One region of the Rhizobium sp. 9140 genome, then DNA from elsewhere that is predicted to be linked to it. Evidence: riboswitches for the same ligand, from Rfam matches in the RefSeq annotation. Region 1 holds a riboswitch; the other holds the start of a gene.
The links. Region 1 has a riboswitch for S-adenosylmethionine ahead of GA0004734_RS05670 (O-succinylhomoserine sulfhydrylase). Riboswitches for the same ligand answer to the same signal wherever they lie in the genome.
Positions count from the first base shown of each region.

Region 2: linked by a shared signal. The riboswitch ahead of metA (homoserine O-acetyltransferase MetA) and the one ahead of GA0004734_RS05670 (O-succinylhomoserine sulfhydrylase) in region 1 are both predicted to bind S-adenosylmethionine.

Region 1 is NZ_FJUR01000001.1:1,207,473-1,222,708, reverse strand. Features, by position in the region: gene GA0004734_RS05685 (glycerol-3-phosphate dehydrogenase/oxidase) at 1-163, shown strand, start outside; tRNA gene GA0004734_RS05680 (tRNA-Gly) at 503-576, opposite strand; gene GA0004734_RS05675 (2'-deoxycytidine 5'-triphosphate deaminase) at 653-1,747, opposite strand; SAM riboswitch at 1,821-1,899, shown strand; gene GA0004734_RS05670 (O-succinylhomoserine sulfhydrylase) at 1,945-3,138, shown strand; gene apaG (Co2+/Mg2+ efflux protein ApaG) at 3,293-3,685, shown strand; gene GA0004734_RS05660 (Hsp33 family molecular chaperone) at 3,737-4,723, opposite strand; gene argF (ornithine carbamoyltransferase) at 4,931-5,848, opposite strand; gene GA0004734_RS05650 (aspartate aminotransferase family protein) at 5,945-7,144, opposite strand; gene GA0004734_RS05645 (GcrA family cell cycle regulator) at 7,582-8,154, shown strand; gene phoB (phosphate regulon transcriptional regulator PhoB) at 8,313-8,996, opposite strand; gene phoU (phosphate signaling complex protein PhoU) at 9,185-9,895, opposite strand; gene pstB (phosphate ABC transporter ATP-binding protein PstB) at 9,951-10,766, opposite strand; gene pstA (phosphate ABC transporter permease PstA) at 10,781-12,103, opposite strand; gene pstC (phosphate ABC transporter permease subunit PstC) at 12,100-13,584, opposite strand; gene GA0004734_RS05615 (substrate-binding domain-containing protein) at 13,725-14,759, opposite strand; gene phoR (phosphate regulon sensor histidine kinase PhoR) at 14,956-15,236, opposite strand, start outside.
Region 2 is NZ_FJUR01000001.1:449,624-464,859, forward strand. Features, by position in the region: gene GA0004734_RS02070 (outer membrane lipoprotein carrier protein LolA) at 1-316, opposite strand, end outside; gene GA0004734_RS02075 (FtsK/SpoIIIE family DNA translocase) at 486-3,098, opposite strand; gene GA0004734_RS02080 (hypothetical protein) at 3,274-3,606, opposite strand; gene GA0004734_RS02085 (ammonium transporter) at 3,867-5,303, opposite strand; gene GA0004734_RS02090 (P-II family nitrogen regulator) at 5,334-5,684, opposite strand; gene tesB (acyl-CoA thioesterase II) at 5,910-6,794, opposite strand; gene GA0004734_RS02100 (ubiquinone biosynthesis hydroxylase) at 6,873-8,084, shown strand; gene GA0004734_RS02105 (Trm112 family protein) at 8,125-8,313, opposite strand; gene GA0004734_RS02110 (LON peptidase substrate-binding domain-containing protein) at 8,322-8,987, opposite strand; gene trxA (thioredoxin) at 9,149-10,159, opposite strand; gene GA0004734_RS02120 (prolyl-tRNA synthetase associated domain-containing protein) at 10,245-10,754, opposite strand; tRNA gene GA0004734_RS02125 (tRNA-Gly) at 11,056-11,130, shown strand; gene GA0004734_RS02130 (aldose epimerase family protein) at 11,379-12,383, opposite strand; gene metA (homoserine O-acetyltransferase MetA) at 12,513-13,436, opposite strand; SAM riboswitch at 13,486-13,563, opposite strand; gene GA0004734_RS02140 (ABC-F family ATP-binding cassette domain-containing protein) at 13,622-15,236, opposite strand, start outside.

The DNA.
Region 1 (15,236 bases):
CCGCACGGCGCTTGCCGTCACGGGCACGCTAACGCTCCGCCTCCTTCGCCGTATCGCGCAGATTGCCGGTCAAGCGCTCGATTGGAATGCGGCGAGGATGGAGCAGGAGATCGAGAGCGTCAGAGACGAACTCTCGCGACTGCATGGCGTGACCCTGGCTTAGTCGCCGGGGTTCTATCGCTTGATGTGCGCCAATATCTCCAGAAATATCTCCAGATCGCCTCAGACAATAAAAAAGGCCGGGGCGAAACCGCACCGACCTTCCTCATTCGCTTTTATCAAGTTGCCAGTACATCCGTGGTCAAATCGACGAAAGCTTGTATCGGACCCGAGAGCATTTCTTTTCGAAACGCTCGACCGTTTGCCGATGAGAGAGATATAGGAGCCGAATGTGACAGCTTCAAGTCGAAGCCGAATTTTCTTCGCAAAATCGCTTTGATCAAGATTTTGGTTTAGGAACCGGCTCAGTGATACTCCGCTTCGCTCGAACCGGTGAGTTTGTTGGAGCGGGTGAAGGGAATCGAACCCTCGTATTCAGCTTGGGAAGCTGCTGCTCTACCATTGAGCTACACCCGCCAATGCGCCAGACATCCAACAGATGCGATCGCAAGTCAATCCTCAAGTAAGGATACGAGCCTTCGAAACGCGCTGTTCAGCCACGAAAATGCTTGGAAAGCTTCAGTCCCTGCGCCTGATAGTTCGATCCGACGCCAAGGCCGTAGAGCCCTTTCGGGCGCTCCATCATGTGTTCATAGACGAGACGGCCGACGATCTGGCCGTGTTCGAGAATGAAGGGTACCTCGTGGCTGCGCACTTCGAGCACGGCACGGCTGCCGGTGCCGCCGGATTGTGCGTGGCCGAAACCGGGGTCGAAGAAGCCGGCATAATGAACGCGGAATTCGCCGACCAGCGGATCGAACGGCGTCATTTCCGCGGCAAAGAGCGGCGGCACATGCACGGCCTCGCGCGAGACGAGGATGTAGAACTCGTCGGGATCGAGGATCAGTTCGTCGGCGCCGCGGCTGTAGAGCGGCTCCCAGAAATCGTAGATTCCATGCGCGCGCTTGCGGTCCACGTCCACCACGGCCGTGTGGTGCTTGCCGCGATAGCCGATCAGCCCGTCGGGGCCAGTGCCCTTGAGGTCGATCGACAATGCGATGCCGGCACCGGAAACGTTCGGCGTATCGCTGGCCACCAGGGTGTCCGTGCGGTGAAGCTCGAGAACCTCGGTCTCCGTCAGCAGCGCGTGGCCGATCCGGAAGCGGATCTGCGACAGGCGCGAGCCGCGCCGCACGATGACGGGAAAGGTGCGCGGGCTGATTTCGAGGTAGAGCGGACCGCGATAGCCGGCCGGGATCTTGTCGAACTCCTGCGCGCGGTCGGTGATGACGCGGGTGAAGATATCGAGCCGGCCGGTCGAGCTTTTCGGGTTGGCCGAAGCCGACATCACGGCCGGCAGATCGAGGCTTTCCATCAGGGGCACGATATAGACGCAGCCCGTTTCGAGAACGGCGCCTTCGCTCAAGTCGATCACATGCAGTTTCAGGCGGTCGAGCTTGTCAGCGACAAGATGCCCCGGCCCCGGCATGAAGCTCGCGCGCACGCGAAAGGCCCGGGCGCCGAGCCGCAGGTCGAGGCTCGCCGGCTGGATCTGGTCCGCGTCCAGCGGCCCTTCGCTGAGAAGACGGCCTTGCTCGAACAGCGAAGCGATTGCGCTATCCGCCAGAATGCCCGTTTCGCGCGCCATGCCATCATCCTTTTTTGAAGGCCGACAAAACCAAATACGGCCGATTGACGCAAGCGGGGCGAAGACGTATGGGAACTTATCCCGTGGTGATTTGGCCGGTCGGCTTGCAGCCACGTTAAACAAATGGCTAAAAAGACCGGGCTCGAACCGGTCTGCTTTACGCGACCGGTTTTTTTGTTTCTGGAAGGAGACAATTGATGAGCACGGCAAACAACACCTGGCGCCCGGCGACACAGCTCGTTCACGGCGGCACCACCCGCTCCAGCCACGGCGAAACCTCCGAAGCGATCTTCCTAACGCAGGGCTTCGTCTACGAGACGTCGCAAGCCGCGGAAGCGCGCTTCAAGGGCGAGACGGACGGCTTCATCTATGCCCGCTACGGTAGCCCCACCAACGAGATGTTCGAAAAGCGTATGTGCCTGCTGGAAGGCGCCGAAGATGCACGCGCCACCGCCTCCGGCATGGCAGCGGTCTCCGCGGCCATCCTCTGCCAGTTGAAGGCGGGCGACCATATCGTTGCGGCCCGCGCACTCTTCGGCTCCTGCCGCTGGGTCGTGGAAACGCTCGCGCCGTCCTACGGCATCGAATGCACGCTGGTCGACGGTCGCTTCATCGAGAACTGGGAAAAGGCGATCCGCCCGAACACCAAGGTCTTCTTTCTGGAAAGCCCGACCAACCCGACGCTGGAAGTGGTCGATATCGCTGCGGTGGCCAAGCTTGCGGATGGGGCAGGCGCCAAGCTGGTGGTGGACAACGTCTTTGCGACGCCGCTCCTGCAGAAGCCGCTCGAACTCGGCGCGCATGTCGTCGTCTATTCCGCCACCAAGCATATCGATGGCCAGGGCCGTTGCCTCGGCGGCGTCATTCTCTCGTCGAAAGACTGGATCGACGAGCATCTGCACGACTACTTCCGCCACACCGGCCCTGCCCTGTCGCCATTCAACGCCTGGACGCTGCTGAAGGGCATCGAGACCCTGCCGCTGCGCGTGCGCCAGCAGAGCGAGAATGCGGCGAAGGTTGCCGATTTCCTCGCCGAGCAGAGCCAGGTCGCCCGCGTGATCTATCCCGGCCGGAAGGATCACCCGCAGGCCGATATCATCGCCAAGCAGATGAAGGGCGGCTCCACGCTGGTCTGCTTCGAGATGAAGGGCGGCAAGGACGCCGCGTTCGCGCTACAAAATGCTCTCGAGATCGTCAAGATCTCCAACAATCTCGGCGACGCCAAGAGCCTGATCACGCATCCGGCGACGACGACGCACAAGAACCTCGCCGAAGACGCCCGCGCCGAGCTTGGCATTTCCGACGGCACCGTGCGCCTCTCGGCCGGGATCGAGGACGGCGCTGACCTGATCGAGGATTTCGCCAGGGCACTCAAGGCCGTTTCGGCCTGAGTCCCTCTTCTGCGATCGCTATCATGCCTGAAAATCGCGCTTTACCGGCGCGATTTTTCTTTGTGCCGCGCTGCAACACACTTTCCGCGGGCGTTATTCTTCGGGAAACCATCTGGTCCTAGAATAGGTTCAGCGACTGGAAAGGTTTTGCATCATGTATCGCGCGTTGACACGGGACATCGAGGTCACCGTAGAGCCCTATTATCTGGAGGATCAGTCCGATCCCGAGGATGGGCGCTATGTGTGGGGCTACCGGATCCTGATCTCCAACCGCTCCGTCAAGACCGTGCGGTTGATGACGCGCTACTGGCATATTACCGACGAAAACGGACAGGTCGACGAGGTGACCGGCCCCGGCGTGATCGGTGAGCAGCCGGTGCTCAACCCCGGTGATACGTTCGAATATTCCTCCGGCTGCCCGCTCGACACACCATCCGGCGTAATGTTCGGCCATTACGCGATGGAGACGCCCGAGGGAGAGACGTTCACGGTGGACATTCCTGCTTTTTCGCTGGATCTGCCGGGCCTCAGCCGCACGCTGAACTGACCCCAGAACAGGGGTCGGGCGTCAGTCTAACCGTAACGTCTCCAGGCACCTTTACTGCGGACGCACTTCCGTCGCCTCGAAGGTGTATGTGGTCGAGCAGAACTCGCAGGTCACCGAAATGACGCCATCTTCCACGGTGCTTTCGATCTCCTCCTGGCTGAAGCTGGCGAGGACATCGCGGAGCTTTTCGCGCGAGCAGGCGCACTGGTCGTAGACCGCCTGCGGCGGATAGACCCGCACGCCGCGCTCATGGAACAGGCGAAAAAGCAGCCGCTCGGTGCCGACCATCGGGTCCGTCAGTTCGTCGGCATCGATCGTTTCGACCATCACGCGGGCTTCGTCCCACAGATCATCGACGCTGCCATCGAAGCTCTCGGCACCATCGCCACCATGCAGGTCCGGCTGGCGCATGCGGTCCGGCGCTTCCGGCAGGAACTGCGCGACCATGCCGCCGGCACGCCAGCGGTGGCGCGGCTTGCCGTTCTCGTCGCGATCCAGAAGCTCGGCGACGCCGAGGCGCACCTTGGTCGGGATCTGCTCCGACTGACGGAAATAGACGCCGGCGATCTCCTCGAGGGAGGCGCCGTCGAGCGGCACGATGCCCTGATAGCGCTGAGTGAACTCGCCCTGATCGATGGTGAAGGCGAGAACGCCCTGTCCGAGAAGGGCCTGCGGATCGGCCTCGCCCTTCTCGATAGCACTGGCCAAAGCCTCCTCGTCGTAGCGGGCATAGGCCCGCACGCGGTCGGGCGTCGAGAAATCGGCGACGACGAGATCGACAGGACCGTCGCTCTTCGTCTGGATGATCAGCTTGCCATCGAACTTCAGCGAGGTACCCAGCAATACCGTCAGCACCACCGTTTCGGCCACGAGGCGCGCGACCGGAAGCGGATAATTGTGACGTTCGAGGATAGCGTCCAGCATCGGCCCGAGCTGGACGGCGCGACCGCGCACATCGAGCCCTTCCACCTGAAAGGGCACGACGCGGTCATCGCCCGCATAGCCGAATTCGCCGAGATCTGGTCCCTTGTCCACCATGTCCATGCTCCTCATGCAAGACCCGCCGCAGCGAGCCCGAACGCAGATGACGGCGCCCCGGACACGTCCGGGAATCGCGAAGCCGCAACTCCATTCTATTGGATTGATATGAAATGCCAGCAAAAAACCGTGGCATCCCGCTTGGCCCCTAGATCGGGGGCCGGATGCCCGTTTTCAAGGTTTGAACCCTGCGCGCGACGACAAGCCTCAGAGCGCGCCGAGGCACCAGGCAAGGATCGACTTCTGCGCGTGCAGCCGGTTCTCGGCCTCGTCGAACACGACGGATTGCCGCCCGTCGATCACCTCGTCGGTCACTTCCTCGCCGCGATGCGCCGGCAGGCAGTGCATGAACAGTGCGTTCTCGTCCGCCTTCGACATCAGAGCGGCATTGACCTGATATGGCTGGAAGACATTGTGGCCACGGGCGCGGTGTTCCTGGTTCATCGATACCCAGGTGTCGGTCACCACGCAGTCGGCACCGGCCACCGTCTTTTCCGGATCATGCGACAGAACGATATCGCCGCCATTGTTGCGCGCCCAGTTGAGGATCTTGTCATCGGGCTCGGAGCCAAGTGGCACGGCCATTTTCATGGTGTAGCCGAAACGGGCAGAGCCCTCGATGAAGGAGTGCAGCACATTGTTGCCGTCGCCGGTCCAGGCGATGGTCTTGCCCTTTACGGGGCCGTTATGCTCCTCGAATGTCATGATGTCGGCCATGATCTGGCAGGGATGCGTTGTATCCGTCAGCGCGTTGATGACGGGCACGGTGGCGTGTTCGGCAAGCTCCAGAAGACGGCTGTGATCCGTGGTGCGGATCATGATGGCATCGACATAACGCGAAAGAACCTTGGCGGTGTCGCCGATGGTCTCGGCGCGACCGAGCTGCATTTCCGTGCCCGACAGGAACAGCGTCTCGCCGCCGAGCTGCCGCATGCCGACATCGAAGGACACGCGGGTCCGTGTCGAGGGCTTTTCGAAAATCATAGCCAGCATCTTGCCGGCCAGCGGCTTCTCGGCTGTACCGGCCTTGGTGGCTGCCTTTCGCACCCGCGCATCATCGATGATGGAGCGCAGATTCTCTGCCGACATGGCGGAGAGATCGAGGAAGTGCCGGGTATCAGCCATGGAAATGCGGTGTCCTGTCCTTGTCCCGTTAGGGCTTTCAGCCCCCTGTCAGGGCCTGGGGTGTCGGTGATTCTGGTTGTCAGTAGGGGCGCGACCTTAAGCGGTCGCGCGTTGCTTCACGGCCGTCAGCGTCTCGCTGGCGCGCTCGATGCGAGCAAGACCCTCGCGGGCTTCCTCTGCTGTGGTGATCAGCGGCGGAAGCAGGCGAATGACGTTTTCGCCAGCAGGCACCGCCAGCATCTTTTCCGCCCGGATCGCTTTCAGCAGATCTGCCGAGGGAACCACCGCCTTGATGCCGAGCATAAGGCCTTCGCCGCGGATTTCCTCGATCACATCTGGGAAGCGGTCGGCAAGCGACGCCAGGCCCTGGCGGAAGACGAGCGCAACATCGCGCACGTGTTCCAGAAAGCCGTCGCCCAGAACCACGTCAAGCACGGCATTGCCGACGGCCATGGCGAGCGGGTTGCCGCCATATGTGGAGCCATGCGTGCCGGCAACCATGCCGGAGGCGGCCTCTTCCGTCGCAAGGCAGGCGCCAAGCGGAAAGCCGCCGCCGATACCCTTGGCCGCCGCCAGAATATCCGGTGTAATACCGGACCATTCATAGGCGAAGAGCTTGCCGGTACGACCGACGCCGCACTGGACTTCGTCGAAAATCAGCATCAGCCCGTATTCGTCACAGAGGTCGCGCAGCGCCTGCAGGAAAGCCTTGGGCGCCGGGCGTATGCCGCCCTCGCCCTGGATCGGCTCGATCAGGATCGCAGCCGTTTCCTCGGTGATCGCCTCCTTGACGGCATCGAGATCGCCGAAGGGAACCTGCACGAAGCCGGGCGCCTTGGGACCGAAGCCTTCGAGATACTTTGCCTGCCCGCCGGCTGCGATCGTCGCAAGCGTGCGGCCGTGGAACGCGCCTTCGAAGGTGATGACGTGGAAACGCTCCGTCCGGCCCTTGGCGAACTGATAGCGGCGCGCGGTCTTGATGGCGCATTCCAGCGCTTCCGCGCCCGAGTTGGTGAAGAAGACCTTGTCGGCAAACGTGTTGTCGGTCAGGCGCTTGGCAAGCTTTTCCTGGCCGGGAATCTCGTAGAGGTTCGACAGATGCCAGACCTTTTCGGCCTGATCCTTCAGCGCCGCCACCAGATGCGGATGGGCGTGGCCAAGTGAATTGACCGCGACGCCGGCAGCGAAATCGAGATAGCGCGCGCCATCTTCCGCCACCAGCCAGACACCCTCGCCGCGCTCGAAGCGCAGCGGCGCGCGCATGTAGGTCTCGTAAAGTGGGGTTGCCTCGGCCATCGTGCCAATCTCCTCGTCCTGTCCGCGCGGTCTGCGGGAAGGTTCGATCTGTTTTGCAGAGACCGGCAGTGCCGGCCCGGAATGAAAAATACCGCCCTGACGGCGGCGAGCGCACTATCGGTATTTCAGGTGCTGCTGTCAACAAAAGTCCCGGAATTACGGCCTTGTCGCGCGTTTTTCGGGCGCGATGCTTTCTGGAGAAAAGGCCTTGCAAATATATCACGCGGTGACAGCAAGTTGGGGAAAACCCAAAAATCGATTCGGGTCGATTCCCCGGACTCTTGTCAGGGAGTCACCCCGTCTCTAGGTTAGCAAATAATTGCTAGACGCATGCGGCGGACCTAGTCACCAAAAGAGTCAAGGCGTTGCAGCTTCGGAGCCATCCGGGGCGCGGTGAGGGATTCGTCCTTCATGAACGGCCTGGAACGGAGACGACCATGAATTGGACTGACGAGCGGGTTGAGAGACTGAAGAAGCTCTGGGCCGAGGGGTTGAGCGCGAGCCAGATCGCGGCACAGCTCGGCGGTGTCAGCCGTAACGCCGTTATCGGCAAGGTTCATCGCCTGTCGCTTCCCGGTCGTGCGAAAGCCGGTGGTGCCGCCCCGAGCGCAAACCGCCCGAAGCGTCCGGTCGTTGCCGCACGCCCGGCAGCGCCGGAAGCCGTCGTCGCCAACGCCGCCCCGCGCGCAGCACCGCTGCGTCCCATGGCACGCCCGGTCAACACGATGAACGTGAACGCGGATTCCGAAGGCGCCTTCGCACCGGAAACCGCACTGACGGTGACCGGCAGCGGGACGAGCGGCGCAACGGGCAGCAATGTCGTCGTACCGATGTCGCGCAAGCTCGTTCTGACACAGCTTACCGACCGCACCTGCAAGTGGCCGATCGGCGATCCCATGAAGGACGAATTCCACTTCTGCGGCAACGACTCTCCGGATACCTCGCCCTACTGCACATTCCACGCCAAGCTGGCCTACCAGCCCTCGGCAGAACGTCGCCGCGCGCGATAAACGCCTGGTAGACCACAACGAAAAGGCCTTCTTCGTTCTGTGAAGAAGGCCTTTTGCGTTATGGATGATGAAGGATGCTTCGTCTGCACCGGACCTGGGCAATCGACAGCGATGCAGCCCTCGAAGACGTTATGCTTCGGGAGCAAAGCGTCATATCATCAGCTTTCCAGCGAGTAGCCTGCGCCGCGGACCGTGCGGATGACGTCTTGCATGTTGGAGAAATTGAGGGCCTTGCGCAGGCGGCCGACATGGACGTCGACGGTGCGTTCGTCCACATAGATGTCATGACCCCAGACGCCGTCGAGAAGCTGCGAGCGGGAGAAGACGCGACCGGGCGAGGCCATGAAGAATTCGAGCAGGCGAAACTCCGTCGGCCCGAGGCGGACTTCGCGGGTTTTGCGGTGAACGCGGTGGGTTTCGCGGTCCAGCTCGATATCGCCGCATTTCAGAAGCGAGGACAGGACTTCGGGACGCGCACGGCGCAGCATGGCCTTCACGCGCGCGATCAGCTCGGGCGTCGAAAATGGCTTCACGACATAGTCGTCGGCGCCAGTGGCAAGGCCGCGAACCCGCTCGCTCTCTTCGCCCCGCGCCGTCAGCATGATGATCGGCAGGCGCTCCGTTTCGCTGCGCTGGCGCAGGCGACGGCAGAGCTCGATGCCGGAAACGCCGGGCAGCATCCAGTCGAGGATCAGAAGATCGGGCAGCCGCTCCTGCAGCCGCACCTCTGCCTCGTCGCCCCGGTTGATGGTGTCGACATCGAAGCCTTCGGCCTCAAGATTGTAACGCAGGAGGACGCTCAGCGCTTCTTCATCTTCGACAACGGCAATTTTCGGCTGCATTTCTGGACTCCGTAGTCTCCTTGTCACGCGACAAGGCTTTCGCCAGAACCCGAGGGCGGCGATCATCGTTGACAGTTCATGCGCGGCGCAGAGGCCACCGGATGGCTGCATATCCTTCAGCCGAACGTCCGCCGGCATCGAGACCGGAAGCAACGGCGCAGGAGCATTTCGGCTCCCGCGCCGCTCGCTCAGGTGGCGAGTGCGCCGACGGTGTTCGACGAGTCGTCCTTCGGACGTTCGCCCAGCGGCTGCGCACCGGTCGTCATGTAGTAGATCGTCTCGGCGATGTTGGTCGCGTGGTCGCCGATGCGCTCGATGTTCTTGGCGCAGAACAGGAGATGCGTGCAGGGCGTGATGTTGCGCGGGTCTTCCATCATGTAGGTTAGAAGCTCGCGGAACAACGAGGTGTAGATCGCGTCGATCTCGCTATCACGCTCGCGAATGGCCTTTGCCTTCTCGGCCGAGCGGGATGCGTAGACATCCAGCACTTCCTTCAGCTGCATCAGCGTCAACTCGGCCAGATGCTCGATGCCGCGGGACAGCTGCCGCGGCAGGCTGGCGCTGGAGACGGCGATGACGCGCTTGGCCGTATTTTTGCCGAGATCGCCCACGCGCTCCAGATCGGCCGCAATGCGGATCGACCCCATGATTTCGCGCAGGTCGGCCGCCATCGGCTGGCGCTTGGCAATCGTCACGATCGCCTTCTCGCCGATCTGGCGCTCGGCGTCGTCAAGCACGACGTCGTCGGAGATGACCTTCTGGGCAAGACCCAGATCGGCATTGACGAGGGCGCGAACGGATTCGGCCACCATCTGCTCGGCAAGGCCACCCATCTCGGAGATACGGCGGCTCAGATATTTCAGGTCTTCGTCATAGACGGATGCGATATGGGTTGCCATGGATCCTGTCCTTGGAGTTCGGTCACGGGCACAAGGCTGTCGGTCGGGCGACCGATCAGCCGAAGCGGCCCATGATGTAATCCTGGGTGCGCTGGTCATCCGGATTGGTGAACATCTTGTCGGTGTCGTTCTCCTCGACAAGATTGCCGAGGTGGAACATGGCGGTGCGCTGCGAGACGCGGGCTGCCTGCTGCATGGAGTGCGTGACGATCACGATCGTGTAGTTGGCGCGCAGCTCGTGGATCAGTTCCTCGACCTTGGCGGTGGCGATCGGGTCGAGCGCCGAACAGGGCTCGTCCATGAGGATGACTTCGGGGCTGACGGCAACGGCGCGCGCGATGCAGAGACGCTGCTGCTGGCCACCGGAAAGGCCGGTGCCCGACTCGTGCAGGCGGTCCTTGACCTCGTTCCACAGACCGGCCTTCTGCAAGCTCTGCTCGACGATGGCGTCGAGTTCGGCCTTGGTGCGGGCGAGACCGTGGATCTTCGGCCCGTAGGTCACGTTTTCATAGATGGACTTCGGAAACGGGTTCGGCTTCTGGAAAACCATGCCGACGCGGGCGCGCAGTTCGACGACGTCGATCGAGGGATCGTAGATATCACCGCCGTCGAGCGTGATCTTGCCCGTGACCTTGCAGTGGTCGATCGTGTCGTTCATGCGGTTGAGCGTCCGCAGGAAGGTTGACTTGCCGCAGCCCGAGGGGCCGATCAGCGCCGTGACCGTGTTTTCGCGGATGTTGAGGTTCACGTCGAACAGCGCGCGCTTTTCGCCGTAGTAGACCGACACATCCTTGCCAATCATCTTGTGAGGGACAGCATTCATCTTCTGATCGACCGCCTTTTCGAGAGTCGCTTCTGACATCATGTTCATTGTTTTCTACCTCACTACCAGCGTCGTTCAAAGCGGCGCCGCAACAGGATTGCGCCAAGGTTCATGACCACCAGGAAGATCAGGAGCACGATGATCGCGCCGGAGGTCCGTTCGACAAATGCACGTTCGGCTTCGTTGGCCCACATGTAGATCTGGACCGGCAGTGCCGTGGAAGGTTCGAGCGGCGAGCCCGGGAAATCGACCACGAAGGCCACCATGCCGATGAGAAGCAGTGGCGCGGTTTCACCCAGTGCATGCGCAAGGCCAATAATGGTCCCCGTCAGGATACCCGGCATGGCAAGCGGAAGCACGTGGTGGAAGATCGTCTGCATCTTCGAGGCGCCAAGGCCGAGGGCCGCAGCCCGGATCGACGGCGGCACGGCCTTCAGCGCCGCACGCGTGGCGATGATGATCGTGGGCAGCGTCATCAGCGTGAGGACGAGACCGCCGACGAGGGCTGCCGAGCGGGGCATACCGGCAAAGTTGATGAAGATCGACAGGCCGAGCAGACCGTAGACGATGGAGGGAACGGCCGCGAGATTGTTGATGTTGACTTCGATGAGGTCGGTCAGCTTGTTCTTCGGCGCGAACTCTTCGAGGTAGATCGAGGCGGAGACACCAATCGGCAGCGCGAGCGCTAGCACGATCAGCATCATGTAGAGCGAGCCGAGCGCTGCGACGCCGATGCCGGCAGCTTCCGGACGCGAGGAGGCGCCCGAGGTGAAGAGGCCCGTGTTGAAGGACTTCGTCATCGCGCCGTCCTGCGCGAGCGTCTGCATCCAGCCGAGTTGCTTATCCTTCACCTTGCGGTTGGCTTCGTCCACCGTCACGTCGATCTGGCCCTTGTTGGCCGAGTCGATGTTGCCTTCCGCCAGAAGTGCCACCGGCACCGTCTGGCCGATGATCGCCGGATTGGCAACGACGACATCGCGAAGCTGCGTGCGGGCGCTGGCCGAGACCATGTCGGTCGCGAGCTTCACGTCCGCGCGGTTGGCGGGGTCGATACCGAGCTTCTGTACCAGCGCGTCACGCACCAACAGCGGATAGTTCGCGGTCATCAGCTTGGCAGGGTTGGTCGCCCGTTCGTTCTTCGGGTCGATGACCTGTTCACTGAAGGTGATCGGCAGGACGATCTCGGTCTGCAGGAAGGCCGTGTAGCCCTTGGACACGACGGTCCAGAGCAGGAGACCGAGGAAGAAGATGCCGATGGAGATGGCACCGATGCCATAGGCCCGGAAGCGGCGTTCTGCGGCGTAGCGGCGCTTGATGCCGATATCGCGACGGGTGGATGCGGGACGCTGCGACGCACCGGCGAGCGATGAGGTCATGTCGGTCATTCGTACTGTTCCCGGTATTTGCGCACGATGTAGAGCGCGTAAATGTTGAGGCAGAGCGTGATGGCAAAGAGCGTGATGCCGAGCGCGAAGGCGACGAGGGTCTGCGGAGAGGTGAACTCTAGGTCGCCCGTCAGCTGGTTGACGATCTTCACCGTGACGGTCGTCATCGGCTCGAAGGGGTTGATCTGCATGCGGGCGGCGACACCGGCCGCAAGCACCACGATCATCGTCTCGCCGACGGCGCGGGATGCCGTTAGCAGAAGCGCACCGACGATGCCGGGAAGAGCGGCAGGAAGGACGACGCGCTTGATGGTTTCCGACCGTGTGGCACCGAGGCCGAGCGAACCGTCGCGCAGCGAGCCGGGCACCTGCGTGATGATGTCATCCGACAGGGAGGACACGAAGGGGATCAGCATGATGCCCATGACGAGGCCGGCGGTGAGAACGCTCTGCGCCTGGATGAAGCTGGTATAGTTGCCGGTGACGAGGCCGTTCAGCTGGCCCGAGATATCGCGCAGAAACGGGCCGACCGTGACGAGGGCGAAGAAGCCGTAGACGATGGTCGGGATGCCGGCGAGGATTTCGAGCAGCGGCTTGGCGATCGAGCGCACCGTGCTGTTGGCATATTCCGCCATGTAGATGGCGGCGAACAGGCCGATCGGCACGGCAAAGAGCATGGCGACGAAGGCGATGTAGAGCGTGCCGGCGAGAAGCGGCAGGAGGCCGAACTGCCCGGCCTGACCCGCTTGGCCGGCTGCGGCGAAGCGCGGATCCCAGACGGTGCCGAAGAAGAACTCCATCGGCGACACCGAGGCGAAGAAGCGCAGGGCTTCCGACAGCATAGAGCCGATGATGCCGACGGTGGTGAGGATGGCGATGGAGGAAGCGAGGATCAGGCCGCCGAGAATGACCTGCTCGACACGGTTGCGTGCCCGGAAGCGCTGCGAGATGCCGCGGAGCGCCAGAAGTGTTCCACCGATGGCCAGCAGCAGCACGACACCGGCCATGGCCAGATGGCTGTTTGCCGTCATCCGATTGAAGGTCGTAGCGGACTCGATCATCCAGGGTTCGCCGGCGCCGGCCAGCGGAATGCCCTTGGCACCCATGGCGTCGCGAAGATTGATGGAACCGCTGTCAAGTGCGCTGCGCTCGGCGTCCGAGAGAAGGGCGAGACCGCGGGCGACCGACTTGACCTGGCCGAGTGCCAGCTGGGCGGGCGCATTGCCCTGGTTCAGGACCTCGGTCGGCAGATGGAAGAGCACGCTGCGATCGATCATCGGCGGCGCAGCGACGAGCCAGACGGCGAGCACGACGAGCGAAGGCAGAAGAGCCCAGATGGCAGCGTAGCTGCCGTGGTAGCCGGGCAGAGAATGCAGAGAGGAAAGCTTGCCACCGGCCGTGGCCATGGCCCGCGAACGACCCATCACGAAGGCGGATGCGCCGACGAGCAGGACGAGGAGAAAGAGGAGAGAAGCGCTCATGGTCTGGGTCCCCCGGTCGTTTCACGACATCGCATGCTGCAAGATCGGACGCCGGCCATTCGAACGTTGGGGCTCCCACACGGCGCTCGCGCGCCGTGCGGGGTGATCCTTAAGAGACCAGGTCTCCGGATCGGCTCCTATTACAGCTGCGTGCCGTCGGTGAAGGCCTTGCGGTCAGCTTCGCGCTCTGCATCCGGCGCGGCAACGAGGCCGTAGGCTGCCAGCGGGCTTTCCGGGCCGACCATCTGGTCGTCGAGGAAGAATTCAACGAATTCCTTCAGGCCGGGGATAACGCCGAGATGCGCCTTCTTGACGTAGAAGAACAGCGGACGCGAAACCGGGTATTCGCCGGAAGCGATCGTTTCCGTGGTCGGGATGACACCGTTGACGGTCGCAACCTTCAGCTTGTCGGCGTTGTTTTCATAGAAAGCCAGACCGAAGACGCCGATGCCGTTCTTGTTGGCAGCGATGCGGGCGAGCGTTTCTGTGTAGTCGCCGTCGATGTCGACAGCCTTGCCGTCCTTGCGAACGGCAACGCAGGTGCGGGCCTGTTCCTTGGCGTCGGCAACGGCAGCCTTGATGACCTCTTCAGCACCGGAAGCCTTGCAGCCTGCATGAAGGATCTTCTCTTCGAAGACTTCGCGCGTGCCGTGCTTTTCGCCCGGGATATAAGCGGCGATTTCGGCGTCCGGCAGGTTCTTGTTGACTTCAGACCACTTCGTGTAGGGGTTCGCAACAACCTTGCCGTCGACGACGACCTGGGCTGCGAGGCCGAGGTAGAGATCCTTCGGCTCGAGCTTCAGGTCGGCATTGCCGCTGTCGGTGGCGAAGACGATGCCGTCATAGCCGATCTTGACTTCCTGCACTTCGGTCACGCCAGCCGACTTGCATTCCGCCAGTTCGCTGTCCTTGATCTTGCGCGAAGCATTGGCGATGTCGATGGTATCAGGGCCGACGCCCTTGCAGAATTCCTTGAGGCCGGCGCCCGTGCCGCCGGATTCGACGACCGGCGTCTTGAAGTCGGGGAACGTCTCGCCGAAGGTTTCGGCAACGATCTTGGCATAGGGAAGAACGGTGGACGAGCCAGCGATCTGGATCTGGTCGCGGGCAGCGGCAGCGCCAGCAAAGGCGACGGAAGCCACCAGGGCTGCAGCAGTCAGTTTCAGGGCGTTCATGGAATTCTCCCGGATGGGCTTGTGTGGGTGCGCTAGAGTGTCAGCGCTCGCTTTCGCCGTTTATTCTCATCGGCTACCCTTCATTAGCGGCCGATGCCACAAGCTTTTATGTCAAGTTGACGAAAGATTTATGACAGTCTATCTTCCTGATTTTCATGATCTTTTTGTTAAAGACCCAGATTTCGTCGATATTCCGTCAAAAACGGACCGTGAAAACGGTTCCCTCGCCCAGCACCGAGCGGACGATCAGCCTCGCGCGGTGCCGGGTGAGGATGTGTTTAACGATCGCAAGCCCCAGCCCGGTGCCTTTCTTCGAGCGGCTGGCCTCGACATTCACCCGGTAAAAACGCTCGGTGATGCGCGGCACGTGCTCGGCGGGAATGCCCGGCCCGTGATCGCGCACAGAGACCTCAACTGGATCGCCGCCGCCGCCGGAAAGGGTCACCTCCACGGTCTTGCCTTCCTGCCCATACTTGC
Region 2 (15,236 bases), 760 kb from region 1:
CGTCGGCAATGACGCGCATCGGCGACGGCGCCTCATAGTTGAAGCGGATGCGCCCTGGACGGCTGATGAAGAACTTGCCGCCCGTCTGCTCGCCGCGCGGGCCGAACTGGACGAACTCGCCGCTCATCGTCTTCACCGATGCGAAATGGTCGGCGATCTTCTGCGCTGTCCCGGTCGACTGCGCCGAGGCCGGGTCGAGCGGGAGCCCGATGGTCGCCAGAACGCCGAAAACCGCCACGCCTGCCACAAAGGTGCGCCGCGACAGGAGCGACCGATCTGCCTGTCCAGTCCTGTCGGTCGTTCGTGTCTCTGTCATGGGAAACTCCTGTTGAATCACTGCGTGATGTGGCGCGCAACTGCGGCACCTTCAAGACCTCGCGGGACAAGACCTGGCCGAAGCAAACCGTGCAGGCCAGGCGCGAGCCTCGTCACCACCGCATGGGGCGGATATGTCGGCCTCGCCCTGAGGCCAGCGCCAGGCGCCGTCAGCGTCCGGTGATCTCGTCTTCCGTCGGCACGAGGATCTCGCGCTTGCCGGCGTGGTTGGCCGCGCCGATAATGCCATCCTTCTCCATGCGCTCGATCAGCGAGGCCGCCCTGTTATAGCCGATGCCGAGGCGGCGCTGGACATAGGAGGTCGAAGCCTTGCCGTCCCGCAGGACGATCGCCACGGCCTGGTCGTAGGGGTCGTCGGACTCCGCCAGGTTGCCGGTGCCGGCCGGCCCACCGCCGCTGCCGCCCTCGTCGTCCTCGCCGTCGTCCTCGGTGATCGCATCGAGATAGTCCGGCGATCCTTGCGTCTTCAGGTAGGAGACGATCTGCTCGACCTCGTTGTCCGAAACGAAGGGGCCATGGACACGCTGGATGCGCCCTCCGCCGGCCATGTAGAGCATGTCGCCCTGCCCGAGCAGCTGTTCGGCGCCCTGTTCTCCGAGGATGGTGCGGCTGTCGATCTTCGACGTTACCTGGAAGGAGATGCGGGTGGGGAAGTTCGCCTTGATCGTACCAGTGATGACATCGACGGACGGACGCTGCGTCGCCATGATGACATGGATACCGGCGGCACGCGCCATCTGGGCGAGCCGTTGCACGGCCCCTTCGATGTCCTTGCCGGCCACCATCATCAGATCGGCCATTTCGTCGATGATCACGACGATATAGGGCATCGGCTGCAGGTCGAACTCTTCCGTCTCGTAGGTCGCCTCACCCGTCTGCCGGTCGAAGCCGGTCTGCACAGTGCGGCTGATCGCCTCGCCCTTCTCCAGCGCCTGCTCGACGCGGGAGTTGAAGCCGTCGATATTGCGCACGCCGATCTTCGACATCTTCTTGTAGCGCTCTTCCATCTCGCGCACCGTCCATTTCAGTGCCACGACGGCCTTTTTCGGATCGGTCACAACGGGCGAGAGCAGATGCGGGATGCCGTCATAGACGGAAAGTTCGAGCATCTTCGGGTCGATCATGATCAGCCGGCACTGGTCCGGCGTCATGCGGTAGAGGATGGAGAGGATCATCGTGTTGATTGCGACCGATTTGCCCGAGCCGGTCGTACCGGCCACGAGCAGATGCGGCATCTTGGCGATATCGGTGATGACGGGCTCGCCGCCGATGGTCTTGCCGAGCGCCATGGCGAGCTTTGCCTTGCTCCCTTCGAAATCTCTGGAGCCGATGAGTTCGCGCAGGTAAACCGTCTCGCGGCGCTGGTTGGGCAGTTCGATGCCGATGGCATTGCGGCCGGGCACGACGGCGACGCGGGCGGCGATCGCGCTCATGGAGCGTGCAATATCGTCGGCAAGGCCGATGACGCGGGAGGATTTGATGCCCGGTGCCGGCTCCAGTTCGTAGAGCGTGACGACGGGGCCGGGACGGACATGGATGATCTCGCCCTTGACGCCGAAGTCTTCGAGCACGCCTTCCAGCATGCGCGCGTTCTGCTCCAGAGCATCCGCGGAGAGCGTCGCATCGCGCACGACGTTCTTCGGCTCGCTCAGGAACTCGAGCGGTGGAAGGGTAAAGGTGCCGTCGCCATTGCCACGCCGCTCGAATGCCGTTTCCGGGGCGCGCGGCCGCGACTGTGCGGCAACGACGCGGCCGGGAATGGGTGCGCGACGGGACGCGGGAGCCAACGACATGTCGTCATCGCCGGAGAGAAGACCCGACGGCAGCATGTCCGCGCCGTCCTCGTCTTCCGAATCATCCATGTCGAAGCCCGGATCGCGGCGCGGAGCACCATCGAGCGAAGGCTCGACCCGCACGGCGGACTTGCGCCGCACCGGCTCGTTCAGCGTGCCGAATTCGTCGTCGTTGAAATCATATGGCTCTTCGAAATCGCGCTCAGGCGCAGGCTTGCGGCGGGCAAGACCGAAGAGGCGGCGGAAGCGGGCCTGCGTCGTATAGCGCATATGCGTGAAGGCGCCGGCAAGGAACATGACGAACCCGCCGCCCGTCTCGTCGTCCTCGATTTCATCGCGCACGGTCTTCGCCTTGCTGGGCGTGACCACGGGCGCTTCCTCCTCGTCGGGATCGGCGACCCCGAAGAGACCGGCGGCATAGACGAGAAAGACGGTCGCGGGAATGGCAATGACAGAGCCGAGCACGGTGGCGAAGGTGCCGGTTGGATACTCCCCTGTGATCAGCGCCGGCAGGCGCAGGATCATGTCGCCGAACACGCCGCCAAGGCCGTTCGGCAGTGGCCAGGTGACAGGCGCCGGCACGCAGGAAAGCGCGGCGGCGGCCAGCACCGAGCCGATGAACCAGCAGGCGCCGCGTTTGATGATCTTGTCGAACGGCTTGTTGCCGATGAGAACCAGCGCCCAGGCCAGCACGGGCAGCAGCGCCACGACGCTGCCGATCCCGAAGAACTGCATCATCCCGTCGGCAAAGGCCGCGCCGCCCATGCCGAGAATATTGGTCGGCAGATTGGACGTGGCGTAGGAGAAGCTGGGGTCGGCGACGTTCCAGGTGGAAAGGGCTGCGACCGCGGCCATCAGCAGCGCGAACAGCGCGTAACCGGCGAGCGCCACCGACTGGCGCCACACGAATGCCGACAGCACGAACCTGTCGGACCGGGTGTCGAATGCCGCCTGATTGCTTCTTGCCATGGAAAATCTGCCTGTCCTGATCGCGTAAAGCGCCCTGATCGTCCGAAACGCCCCGATCGTCTGAAGGAAAAGGCGCCCCAGCCCGCAGGGTAGGCAGAGAGAGTTAAGGCTCGATTAACCATGCCCGTCTGAACGGCACGGACCGGAAAAAATCAACGTCTGAATCATGCTGGCGCTACAGAACGGCCTGATCGCCGATGCCAAGTGCCCGCTGGGCATCCCGCACCCGCTCCGGCGCATCCGCCAGCTTGTAGCCGGCCTCGATCAGCCGCGTCGTATGGATCTTGTTGTAGATGAACGCCCAGATGATTCCAACGATGAACCAGCCGAGACCGACGCCGATGAAGCCGGCAGCCATTCCGATGGCGATCATGCCCAGCCCGATGCCGACGTCGCCGCGCAGCAGTGCCGGAATGCCGCCAAACAAGAGACTGGTCCAGCTGAAGCCGTAATATCCGATCTTCGTCATGCCGGTCGTTGGATGTTGCAGGCGGATCGCAGTGGCCATGATGCCCTCCATTAGAAGAACTGAAAGTTGAAAATATCCGGCGGGAAGTCAACCGGCAATGCGCGTGGCGCGATGAAGATTCCACACGCCGGATGGCTTTCGGCGCAGAGAAAATCCGGGTGGAGACTGTCGGAAAAAGAAAACCCCGGCAGGTGACTGCCCCCCAACAAAAAAAACCCGGCAGGTGACTGCCGGGCTTGATGACTGTGCGCCCGAGGGCGTGAGGGAGATCGGGTTTCGCCCGGTCTCTTCGAAGGCGCTTACGAGTGGTATGCAGCCTCGCCGTGGCTTGCGAGATCGAGACCTTCGCGCTCGGCTTCGACCGGTACGCGCAGGCCGACGATGACATCGACAACCTTGTAGAGGATGGCCGAACCGATGCCCGACCACAGGATGGTGACGATCACACCCTTCAGCTGTGCCCAGACCTGCGTTGCCGTGCCGGCATAGGAGGCTGCGAAGTCGGCCGTCGAGTAATCGACGATGCCGGCGCCGCCGAGGGCCGGGTTGACGAATACGCCGGTCAGCAGCGCGCCGACGATGCCGCCGACGCAGTGAACGCCGAACACGTCTGCCGTGTCGTCATAGCCAAACTTGTTCTTCACCGTGGAGACGAAGAAGTAGCAGAGCGGCGAGACGATGAGACCCATGACGATGGCGCCCATCGGGCCGACGAAGCCGGCAGCCGGGGTGATGACGACGAGGCCGGCGACGGCACCCGAGGCAGCACCGAGCATGGAGGCCTTCCCGCGGGTGAAGGTTTCCAGGATCGACCACGAGATGATTGCGGCAGCCGTCGCGACGAAGGTGTTGATCATGGCGAGAACGGCATAGGCATTGGCTTCGAGGTTGGAGCCGGCATTGAAGCCGAACCAGCCGACCCAGAGCAGCGAGGCGCCGATCATGGTCATGGTCATGGAGTGCGGAGCCATCATGTCCTTGCCGAAGCCGGTACGCTTGCCGACCATGAGCGCGCCGACGAGGCCCGCGATGCCGGCATTGATGTGAACCACGGTGCCGCCGGCGAAATCGATCGCGCCGAAGCCGAAGATGAGGCCGGTCGGGCCGTCATAGGCGCTCGGGCCGCCCCAGAACCAGACCATGTGCGCCATCGGGAAGTAGACGAAGGTAAGCCACAGGATGGTGAAGAGGATCACGGCCGAGAACTTGATGCGTTCCGCGAAGGCACCGATGATAAGGCCGGGCGTGATGGCGGCAAACGTCATCTGGAAGCAGACGAAGACGAGTTCGGGAATGGCCACGCCCTTGGAGAAGCTTTCCGACAGCGTCGTGACGTCGACGCCCGACAGGAACATCTTGGAGAAGCCGCCGATGAAGCTGTTCATCGAGCCGCCATCGGTGAAGGCGAGAGAGTAGCCGTAGGTGACCCAGACGATCATGGCGACGGCTGCGACCATCAGGACCTGCATCAGGACCGACAGCATGTTCTTGGTGCGCATCAGGCCGCCGTAGAACAGAGCCAGACCCGGCACCGTCATCAGAAGCACGAGGATAGTGGACAGAAGCATCCAGGTCGTATCGCCCTTGTCGACCGTCATGGCCGGTGCAGCGGCAGCTGCCGTTTCGGCAACGGCCGGCGCCGCGGTATCCTGGGCAAATGCGACAACCGGCGCCAGGAAGGCGGCCGTTGCGGCGCCGAAGCGTCCGAGGGTTGTCGAGAATGTGTGAGATGTCATGTGAAGAAAGCTCCCTCTAACAGCCGTTGCTTACAGCGCTTCTGAATCGGTTTCGCCGGTACGAATGCGCACCGCATGGTCAATGGAGTAGACGAAGATCTTGCCGTCGCCGATCTGGCCGGTCTTGGCGGAAGACGCGATCGCTTCGACGGCCTTGTCCACGATCTCGGAGGCGACGGCGATTTCGATCTTCAGCTTCGGCAGGAAGCTGACGGCGTATTCGGTGCCGCGGTAGATTTCGGTATGCCCCTTCTGGCGGCCGTAGCCCTTCACTTCCGTGACGGTCAGGCCCTGGATTCCGACGGCGGTGAGCGCTTCACGAACCTCATCGAGCTTGAACGGCTTGATAATGGCCATCACAATTTTCATCTGGTTTCCCATCCTTGTTCATCTGCGGCTCACGTGCCGTCTTTGCATGCCGATGAGCCATGTTTCCCCAACGACCACCAAGTTCTATTCAAGGCGCGTGCCAGTTCCGCGTCAGGGTGAAAAATAGATGAAAAGACACGAAATCACCGCATTCGCCGACAGGTGGCCGGTGAAACGTTAAATATTCGCCAGATTTTCAGGCTAAAAATTGCGCAAATTTAAAAATTTGCTCAGAAATTAGTCATTTGCCTTTTTCCGAATCAGTCCTTCCTGAGCGACGGATGCGATCAGGTTTCCCGCGCGATCGAACAGGCTGCCACGGTTCATGCCGCGCGCGCCGCTCGTGCTGGGGCTGTCCTGCGTGTAGAGCAGCCAGTCGTCGAGCTTCACCGGGCGATGGAACCACATGGCGTGGTCGAGGCTCGCCACCTGCAGGCTGCGGTCGAAGATCGAGGTGCCATGGGCGCGCAGCGAGGTGTCGAGCAGCGTCATGTCGGAGATATAGGCAAGCACCGCCGCCTGCAGCGGCCTGTCGTCGGGCACGGCTCCCGTCGCCTTGACCCAGACATGCTGGACCGGCTCCTGCCGCTCGCGCGAGAAATAGTGCTTCAGCGACACCGGGCGAATCTCGATCGGCCGCGGCTGCTCCCAGTAGCGCCGGATCGCCTCCGGTGCGTTCGCCAGAAACATCGCCTTCATCTCGGCTTCGCCCATCAACGCTTCCGGCTGCGCGACCGTTGGCGGCGACACCTGATGTTCGAGCCCCTCTTCCTCCACCTGAAAGGATGCCGAGAGCGCAAAGATCGCCGCGCCATGCTGGATCGCCACCACGCGCCGCGTGGTAAAGCTGCCGCCATCGCGGATCCGATCGACCTCGTAGATGATGGGCACGGCGGGATCGCCTGGCCGCATGAAATAGGCGTGAAGCGAATGCACGAAGCGATCCGCGGTCACCGTGCGCTGCGCAGCCACCAGCGCCTGCCCGATCACCTGCCCGCCGAATACCCGCTGCCAGCCGACCTGCGGCGACACGCCGCGGAAGAGATTTTCCTCCAGCTTCTCCAAGTCAAGCGTCCGGAGGAGCACATCCATGGCAGTTTCGGTTGGGGTGTCATTGGACATTGCACGGTCTCCGGCGGTAGGAAGCATGAGGTCGATGATCTATATAGTGCGCAAGCACAAGAGCGAAGGACGAGACGGATGATCGATCTATTGGTGGCAGGCGGCGGATATGTCGGGCTCTCGCTGGCGGTCGCCGTCAAGACGGCAGCGCCACACCTCTCGGTGACGCTGATCGACGGCGCGCCGGACGGCGCCTGGCGCGGCGACGAGCGGGCCTCCGCCATCGCCGCCGCCGCTTCCTCCATGCTTGACGTCATGGGCATCTGGCAGACCATCGCCCCCGAGGCGGAACCGATCCGCCGCATGGTTATCACGGATTCCAAGACCGCCGATCCCGTCCGTCCCGTCTTCCTCACCTTCGAAGGCGATCCGGATGCGGACCGACCTTTCGCCCATATGGTCCCGAACGTCGCGCTCGTCGGCGCGCTGCGCGACAGAGCGGCAAGCCTCGGCATCGACATCCGCCCTTCGACGACCGCGAGCGGCTTCACCGCAGACGATCACGCCGTTCGGCTGAAGCTTGCCGGTGGCGGCGAGATCGAGGCCCGCCTCCTCGTCGCCTGCGACGGCGTACGATCGAAGCTGCGCGATGCCGCCGGCATCAAGACCGTGAATTTCGATTATGCCCAGTCCGGCATCGTCGCCACGGTCGAGCACGAGCGGCCGCATGACGGAACCGCCGAGGAGCACTTCCTGCCGGCCGGCCCGTTCGCCACGCTGCCGCTGCGCGGTAACCGCTCGTCGCTCGTCTGGACGGAACGGACGGAGGACGCAAACCGCCTCATCGACAGCGACGATCTCGTCTTCGAGGCTGAGCTGGAACGCCGCTTCGGCTACAAGCTCGGCGCCTTGAAGGTGGTCGGCGGCCGCCGCGCCTTTCCGCTCGGCCTGACGCTCGCGCGCGCCTTCATCGCCAACCGCTTCGCGCTGGCCGGCGATTCGGCCCACGGCATTCACCCCATTTCGGGTCAAGGCCTCAATCTCGGGTTCAAGGATGTGGCGGCGCTGGCCGAAACCATCGTCGATGCCGACCGCCTCGGCCTCGACATCGGCTCGCTCGCCGTCCTCGAGCGCTACCAGACCTGGCGCCGTTTCGACACGGTTCGCATGGGGGTGACGACGGATGTGCTGAACCGGCTGTTCTCCAACGACGTCATGCCCGTGCGCATGCTGCGCGACCTCGGCCTCGGCATTGTGGATCGCCTGACCCCGCTCAAATCCTTCTTCATCCGCCAGGCTGGGGCCGCCGCGAGCAGCGATCCGAAGCTCCTGACGGGTAAGGCGATCTGAAAGACCAGCTTGGGATGTTCGCTTGGCAAGACCGGGACCATCAGTCCTCGATCTTGCGGGCCTCGGAAATCAGCATGATGGGAATGCCGTCGCGAATGGGATAGGCGAGCCGCGCCTTCTCCGAAACGAGTTCGTCTTCCGCAGCGCTATAGCTCAGCCGCCCTTTGGTCAGCGGGCAGACGAGAAGCTCGAGCAGCTTCGGGTCGACGCGGCGGGTTCTCTCGTCCACAGCAGGGCCTATTGCAGCATGGTTTCGATGTCGCCGAAGGTCTTCGCCAGCACGATCTCGGTGATCGCGATCAGCGTGTCGGCCCGCGTCTTCAGGTCCTGCGCTTCCAGCAGCGCCTGCTTTTCGGCCGGGCCGTAGGGCAGCATCATCGCCATGGAGTTGACCAGCGTCGTGTTGCCAGCACGTTCCACGCTCTCCCAGTCGGCTTCCAGCTTGTTGGTGTCGAGATAGGCCTTGAAGGCGGCCAGCAGCGCTTCGCGATCCACCTGCGCCTCATCCTCGGATTCCGTGAGATCGCCGGCAAACGGCGTGATCTTGAAGGTCCGGTAACCCTTCACCGGGTGCATCTCGTCAAACAAGCGGAAGCGGCAGATGCCGGTCAGCGAGGTGATGTAGCGCCCGTCCTCCATTTCGGCGAACGACGTGATGCGGCCGACGCAGCCCACCTGGCATAGCGCCTGGCTGTTCTCGCTGTGATCGGTCAGCGAGGGTTGCACCATGCCAATCAGGCGGTTGCCGCAGAGGGCATCGTCGAACATGGCGAGGTAGCGCGGCTCGAAGATGTTGAGCGGCAGCTGCGAGCCCGGCAGCAGCAGAACGCCGGTCAGCGGAAACACCGGAATGACATCCGGGATATCCCTCGGCTTCAGATAACGTGCATTTCCGACCTGCATCTCAGGCAAACTCCGCCGTATCTCGGGCAACGGACCGATCATCGGCCCGTCCGCCTCGCATTAAGGGATGACATGGTGCGCTTGCCGGAAATCTCAAGCGGGAAACATGGCTGGGGATGCGGCATGTCGAACCGGAGGAAACGGCTCCGGCGCGAAAAAGTTCACGAGAACAGGATGGCCGACATCTTGCGACGCGCAGACAGCGTTGCCGGATCGGCAGGACCCCAGACCTCGAAGAATTCGACCAGCGCCCGTCGGGCGCCGTCGTCTTCAAACGCGCGGTCGCGGCGCATGATCGTCAGCAGGTGCTCGGCCGCCGTCTGTCGGTCGCCCTCCACATTGCGGATCTTGGCAAGGTTCAGCCGGGCTGCATGATCGTCGGGATTGGCAAGAAGGGCTGCTTCCAGCGCCTTGGGATCGCCCAGCTTGCGTGCTTCGTCGATCTGTTCGATTCGCTTGAGGAGCGCGGAGACCTGCGGATCGACCTTCTGTTCGTCGGAGAGTTCGGAGAGGATCTCCCGCGCCTGATCGAGCGCGTCCGAAGCGATCATCACCTCGGCAAGCCCCGCGCGCGCCGGCAGGCTTTCCGGCTCGACCTGAAGCACGGAGGCGAAGATGCCCCCGGCATTCTGCAGATCGCCCGTGTCCAGCAGCTGCTTCGCTTCGGCAAGTGCGGCTTCGATCTCGGCTGCCTGATCGTCGATCATGGGGCCTGCGATCTTCTCGATAAAGGCCCGGATCTGGCTTTCCGGAACGGCACCCATGAAACCATCTGCCGGACGACCGTCAACGAAGGCGACAACGGCGGGAATGGACTGGATGCCGAGCTGGCCGGCGATCGAAGGGTGATCGTCGATGTTCATCTTGACGAGCTTCACGCGCCCGCCCGCTTCCGTCACCACCTTCTCGATGATCGGCGTCAGCTGCTTGCAGGGGCCGCACCAGGGCGCCCAGAAATCGACCAGCACCGGCAGGCCACGAGAGGCCTCCAGCACGTCGCGGGCAAAGGTCGCCGTCGTCGTGTCTGAGATCAGTGCGCCCCCGCCAGCAGACCCGACTGCGGGCGCAACGGCGGCAGGCGATGGCGACACTGTCGCCGGCGCGCCGCCATAGGTGGCCGTCGCGCTCATCTGGCTGCCGTAGGAACCGGAATAGGGATTGTTGCCGCTCATCGAATGCTCCTTGCGGGGACCCTGCGCAGCCCCGATCCTCGTCTTGGCCGGATGCGCTCCGGCGACTGCCCTCAAAGATCGTATGTCAGGCCGTGACTTTCAAGACAAGCGGCACATGCCCGGTCGCCTCGGCAAAGCGGATGAGGTCCCTCGACGCCAGCGATGTCGTGGCGTCGTTCGTCAGCGGATGGCAGTTGACGATCTCCTCGCGCATCAGGTCCGCATCCAGCACCAGCGTGACGGCTTGGGCATGGTCGTTGATGACGCCGAGCGCGGTCACGGCACCGGAAATGACGCCTAGATATTCCATCAGCTTCTCCGGCTTGCCGAAGGAGACCTTGCTCGCGGCACCGATCAGCGTGTGCACGGTTTTCAAATCGACCGTCGCATGCTCCTCCACCGTCAAGAGGAAGTAATTGTCCTTCTTATCCTTCACGAACAGGTTCTTCGTATGCCCGCCGGGAATCTCGTCGCGGAGCGATACCGATTCGGCCACGGTGAACACCGGTGCATGTCGCTTCGTCTGGTGGGCGATCCCGAGATCGTCGAGAAAGCGGAAAAGATCCTCTGCCGTCTTCGGCTGCACGTCCGTCATGTCTTGGGCTCCTGTCTCTGCGCCCCATGTGATTACGAAGCGCAGACACGAGACGCAATCGCTGAGACACGTCTGAAAGGTCTTCCGTCACAAAACCGCGACGCCCGCCACATCCGGTCCAGCAAAAAATCATCAGTAAAAATCATGTAAATTCAACTATTTAGAAGAAATCTCGGCAAATTTTTTCCACGCCCGTCATTTCCCTGTTGCATTTCCAAATCGGCTGAGCGATATAGCGCCCGTCGCCAACGAAAACGGCGACGCCACGGTCCACCGACTACCCCCGGACCTTGGTTGATGAGCGGGTGTAGCTCAGGGGTAGAGCACAACCTTGCCAAGGTTGGGGTCGAGCGTTCGAATCGCTTCACCCGCTCCATTTTTCCTAATAAAGACATTATGAAAAATTAGCGCATATCTACGGCTTTGCGACGCCGTGATCTGCGACGATCTCTGCTGTGCTCGTGCGCTGTGAGATGCCGGCATTTGTGGGCGATGCTGTCGTGAAAAGTGCCTTGTTCCCAAGCGAAGCCGGCAGCGGACGTCCCCGAAACCGACCGTCTTCACAGATGATCGGCAGCGCATCGGAAACCGGAGTGCGCCCGGATGGACGCACTCCGCACATCATCAGCTCTTCGAGAAGATATAGTCCGTTTCCTGACGCAGCGTTTCGCCGGGGCGCAGGATGGCGTTCGGGAAGCCCTCGTGGTTGACGGCGTCCGGCCAGATCTGGGTTTCCAGGCAGAAGCCTGCAAACGGCCCGTAGGTGCAGCCTTCGAGGCCCGGAACAGGCGTGTTCAGCTTGAAGCCGGAATAGAACTGCACGCCGGGCTCCGTCGTGCGGACCTCAAGCGCAACGCCTGAATCGATGCTGCGAACAAGGGCCGCGGACCGCTTGGGGCCGCGCTCCGGCGAGAGGCAGAAATTATGGTCGTAAAGCACCTTCTCGCCCTCGGTCTGCCGGCGCATGGACGACATCTGGCGCAGGTCGAACACCGTGCCGTCGACCGGGGCGATCTCGCCGGTCGGGATCTGCTGCTCGTTCGTCGGCAGGTAGTGATCGGCGGCGATCATGATGTCGTGGCCGAGCGTGTCGGCACGCCCATCGAGGTTGAAATAGGTGTGCTGGCAGAGATTGGCGATCGTCGGGGTGTCCGTCGTCGCCGTATAGGTGACGCTGAGGCAGCCATGGCCGGAAAGCCGGTAGGTCGCATGGATTTCGCAGGTACCGGGATAGCCGGCGCGACCCGCGGGATCGACGATCTTCAGCGAAACGGAATCCTCGGTGACATCGACGATCGTCCAAAGACGCTTGGCGATACCGTCGCTACCGCCATGGAGATGCGTCACGCCCTTCTCGTTCAACTCAAGCTGAAAGTCCTCGCCGTCGATCGTAAAGCGTCCGTGACCGATGCGGTTGGCCGACCGACCGGGCGTCGCGCCGAAATAGGAGGAGTGGGCCGGATAATCGTCGAACGCCTCGAAGCCCAGCACCAGCGGCGGCTGATGCCCCTCGAGCCGCAGGTCCTGAATGACAGCACCCCACGACATGACGTTCGCGGTCAGCCCGCCACCGCGGATCGTCACGCGGTGCACGGGTTCGCCCGTCTTCAGATGGCCGAAAATCTCCATGGCTGTGCTGCTGGTCAAGATATGGTCCTCGCTCTTGTCCGGTCGCAGCGCCACAGGCACCGCCGACCTCGTCGTATTCCCGCGTCGATCGCGGAGTCTTCAGCGCGCTTTTACCAGCGCGCGCAAACCTCAACGCCCCTTGCCAATCTCCGCCAGCTCGTAGGGCGTGGTCTGGTAGATATCATTGATCCAGTTGCCGAACAGCAGATGCGCATGGCTGCGCCAGCGGTTCTGCGGCGGCAGGTCAGGATCGTTGTGGGGGAAATAATTGTACGGCATCTTGATCGGCACGCCGGCATTCACGTCGCGGAAATACTCGTCCGAAAGGGACGTCGAATCATATTCCACATGGTTGAACACATAAAGACGGTTGCCGGCCTTCTCGTGCACGAAGCAGACACCCATCTCGTCGGACTCCATCAGGATCTCCAGCCCCGGCACCGTCTCGATATCCTCGCGGCGCACCTCGGTCCAGCGCGACACCGGAATCTGGAAATCGTCGGAAAAGCCGCTGAGATAGACCGAAGACGGGTTGAGATTATGGTGACGATAGACGCCAAAGGCCTTCTCGCGCAGCGCATGCTTCGGCACGCCATGGAAATGATAGATCGCCGCCATTGCACCCCAGCAGATGTTGAGCGTGGAATGGACATGGGTGTGCGTCCAGTCGAAGATCTGCTGCATCTCATCCCAGTAGGTGACCTCCTCGAAGGGCAGCAGCTCCACCGGCGCGCCGGTGATGATCAGCCCGTCGAAATGCCGCTCACGGACATCCTCGAACGTCTCGTAGAAGGCGAGCAGGTGATCCTCGGACGTGTTCTTCGCCTTGTGGCTGCCGAGACGGATCAGCGTGAACTGCACCTGCAGGGGGGAAGCGCCGACGAGGCGCGCCATCTGCACCTCGGTCTTGATCTTGTTCGGCATGAGGTTGAGCAGCCCGATCTGCAGCGGCCGGATATCCTGACGGATGGCGGCCGTTTCGGTCATCACCCGCACGCCCTCGGAAACGAGGGTTTCAAAGGCGGGCAGCGTATCGGGTATCTTGATGGGCATCGGCTTCACTCGGAATAACGACACCGGCCGAAATGGAGGGGTGCGGGCGAAACATCATCCCACGGCCCTTTAGCGACTTGTTTAACGTGGCTGCAAGCCGGCCGGCCAAATCACCACGCCGCAAGTCATAGACCCGATGCCCCCACGAATCAAGGATGACGCGCATCAAGGACGCTGCGGGGTCTTTAGCCTTCCAGTTCCTCGCGCAGCATTTCCAGCTCCAGCCATTCGCCTTCCATTGTCTCGATCGAAGCGCGCAGCTTCTCAAGCTCGGCGGCGAGCGCTGCGAAGCGGGCCGGGTTCTTGGTGAAGAGCTTCGGGTCGGCCATCTCGGCCTCGCGCTTGGCGATCTCGCCTTGCGCCTTCTCCATCTCCTTCGGCAGGTTCTCCAGTGCGAACTTCTGCTTGAAGGAGAGCTTTCCCTTGGCCGGTTTGCCGATGCCGGCACCGGAGGACGAAGCGGCACCGGTCTGGCGGGCCTTCTCAGCCTTTTCGGCACGCTTGCGCTCGTCCGCCACGCCCTTGCGCTGCACCATCATGTCGGAATAGCCGCCGGCATATTCGATCCAGCGGCCATCCGGCGCTTCCGGGTCGGCCGGCGCGATGGTGGAGGTCACCGTGCGGTCGAGGAAGTCGCGATCATGGCTGACGAGGATGACGGTGCCGGCAAAGCCCGCGACGATCTCCTGCAACAGGTCGAGCGTCTCGATGTCGAGGTCGTTGGTCGGTTCGTCGAGGATCAGGAGGTTCGTCGGGCGCGACAGGATGCGCGCCAGCATGAGCCGGGCTCGCTCGCCACCGGAAAGGTTCTTGATCGGCGTGCGCGCCTGCTCCGGCTGGAACAGAAACTCCTTCATGTAGCCGGTCACATGCCGCTGCTCGCCATTGACGAGCAGCGTCTCGCCGCGACCGTCGGTCAGGTAGTTGGCCAGCGTATCCTCGAGGTTCAGATCCTCGCGCTTCTGGTCGAGCGTGGCGATCTCGAGATTGGTGCCGAGCTTCACCTTGCCGTCGTCGGGCTTCAGCTGGCCGGTCAGCATCTTCAGAAGCGTGGTCTTGCCGGCCCCGTTCGGGCCGACGAGACCGATGCAGTCGCCCCGGTGCACCCGGATGGAGAAGGGCGCAACGATGATGCGTTCGCCATAGGCCTTGGTGATCTTCTCCGCCTCGATCACCAGCTTGCCGGACTCCTGCGCATCGGAGACGCTCGCCTGCACGGAACCCTGCGGTCCCTTGTGGCCGCGGTAGTTGGAGCGCAGATCCTGCAACGCGCCGAGGCGGCGCATGTTGCGCTTGCGCCGGGCGGTCACGCCATAGCGCAGCCAGTGCTCTTCCCGCTCGATCTGCTTGCCGAGCTTGTGCTGCTCCAGTTCCTCCTGCTCCAGCACCTGGTCGCGCCAGGCTTCGAACTGGCCAAACCCGCGGTCGAGCCGGCGCGAGGTGCCGCGATCGAGCCAGACGGTCGCGGTCGAGACCTTCTCCAGAAAGCGACGGTCGTGCGAAATGAGGATGAGGGCGCTGCGCGTCTTCTGCAGCTCGCCTTCCAGCCACTCGATGGTCGGCAGGTCGAGATGGTTGGTCGGCTCGTCGAGCATGAGAATGTCGGGCTCGGGCGCCAGCACCCGGGCGAGTGCCGCGCGGCGCGCCTCGCCGCCGGAGAGATCGTTCGGGTTCTCCTCGCCGCTTAAGCCCAGGTGCGAGAGAAGATAGGTTACCCGATAGGGATCGTCGCCCGGCCCGAGGCCCGCTTCGGCATAGGCCTGCACGGTGGTATAGGCCCCGAAATCGGGCGCCTGTTCG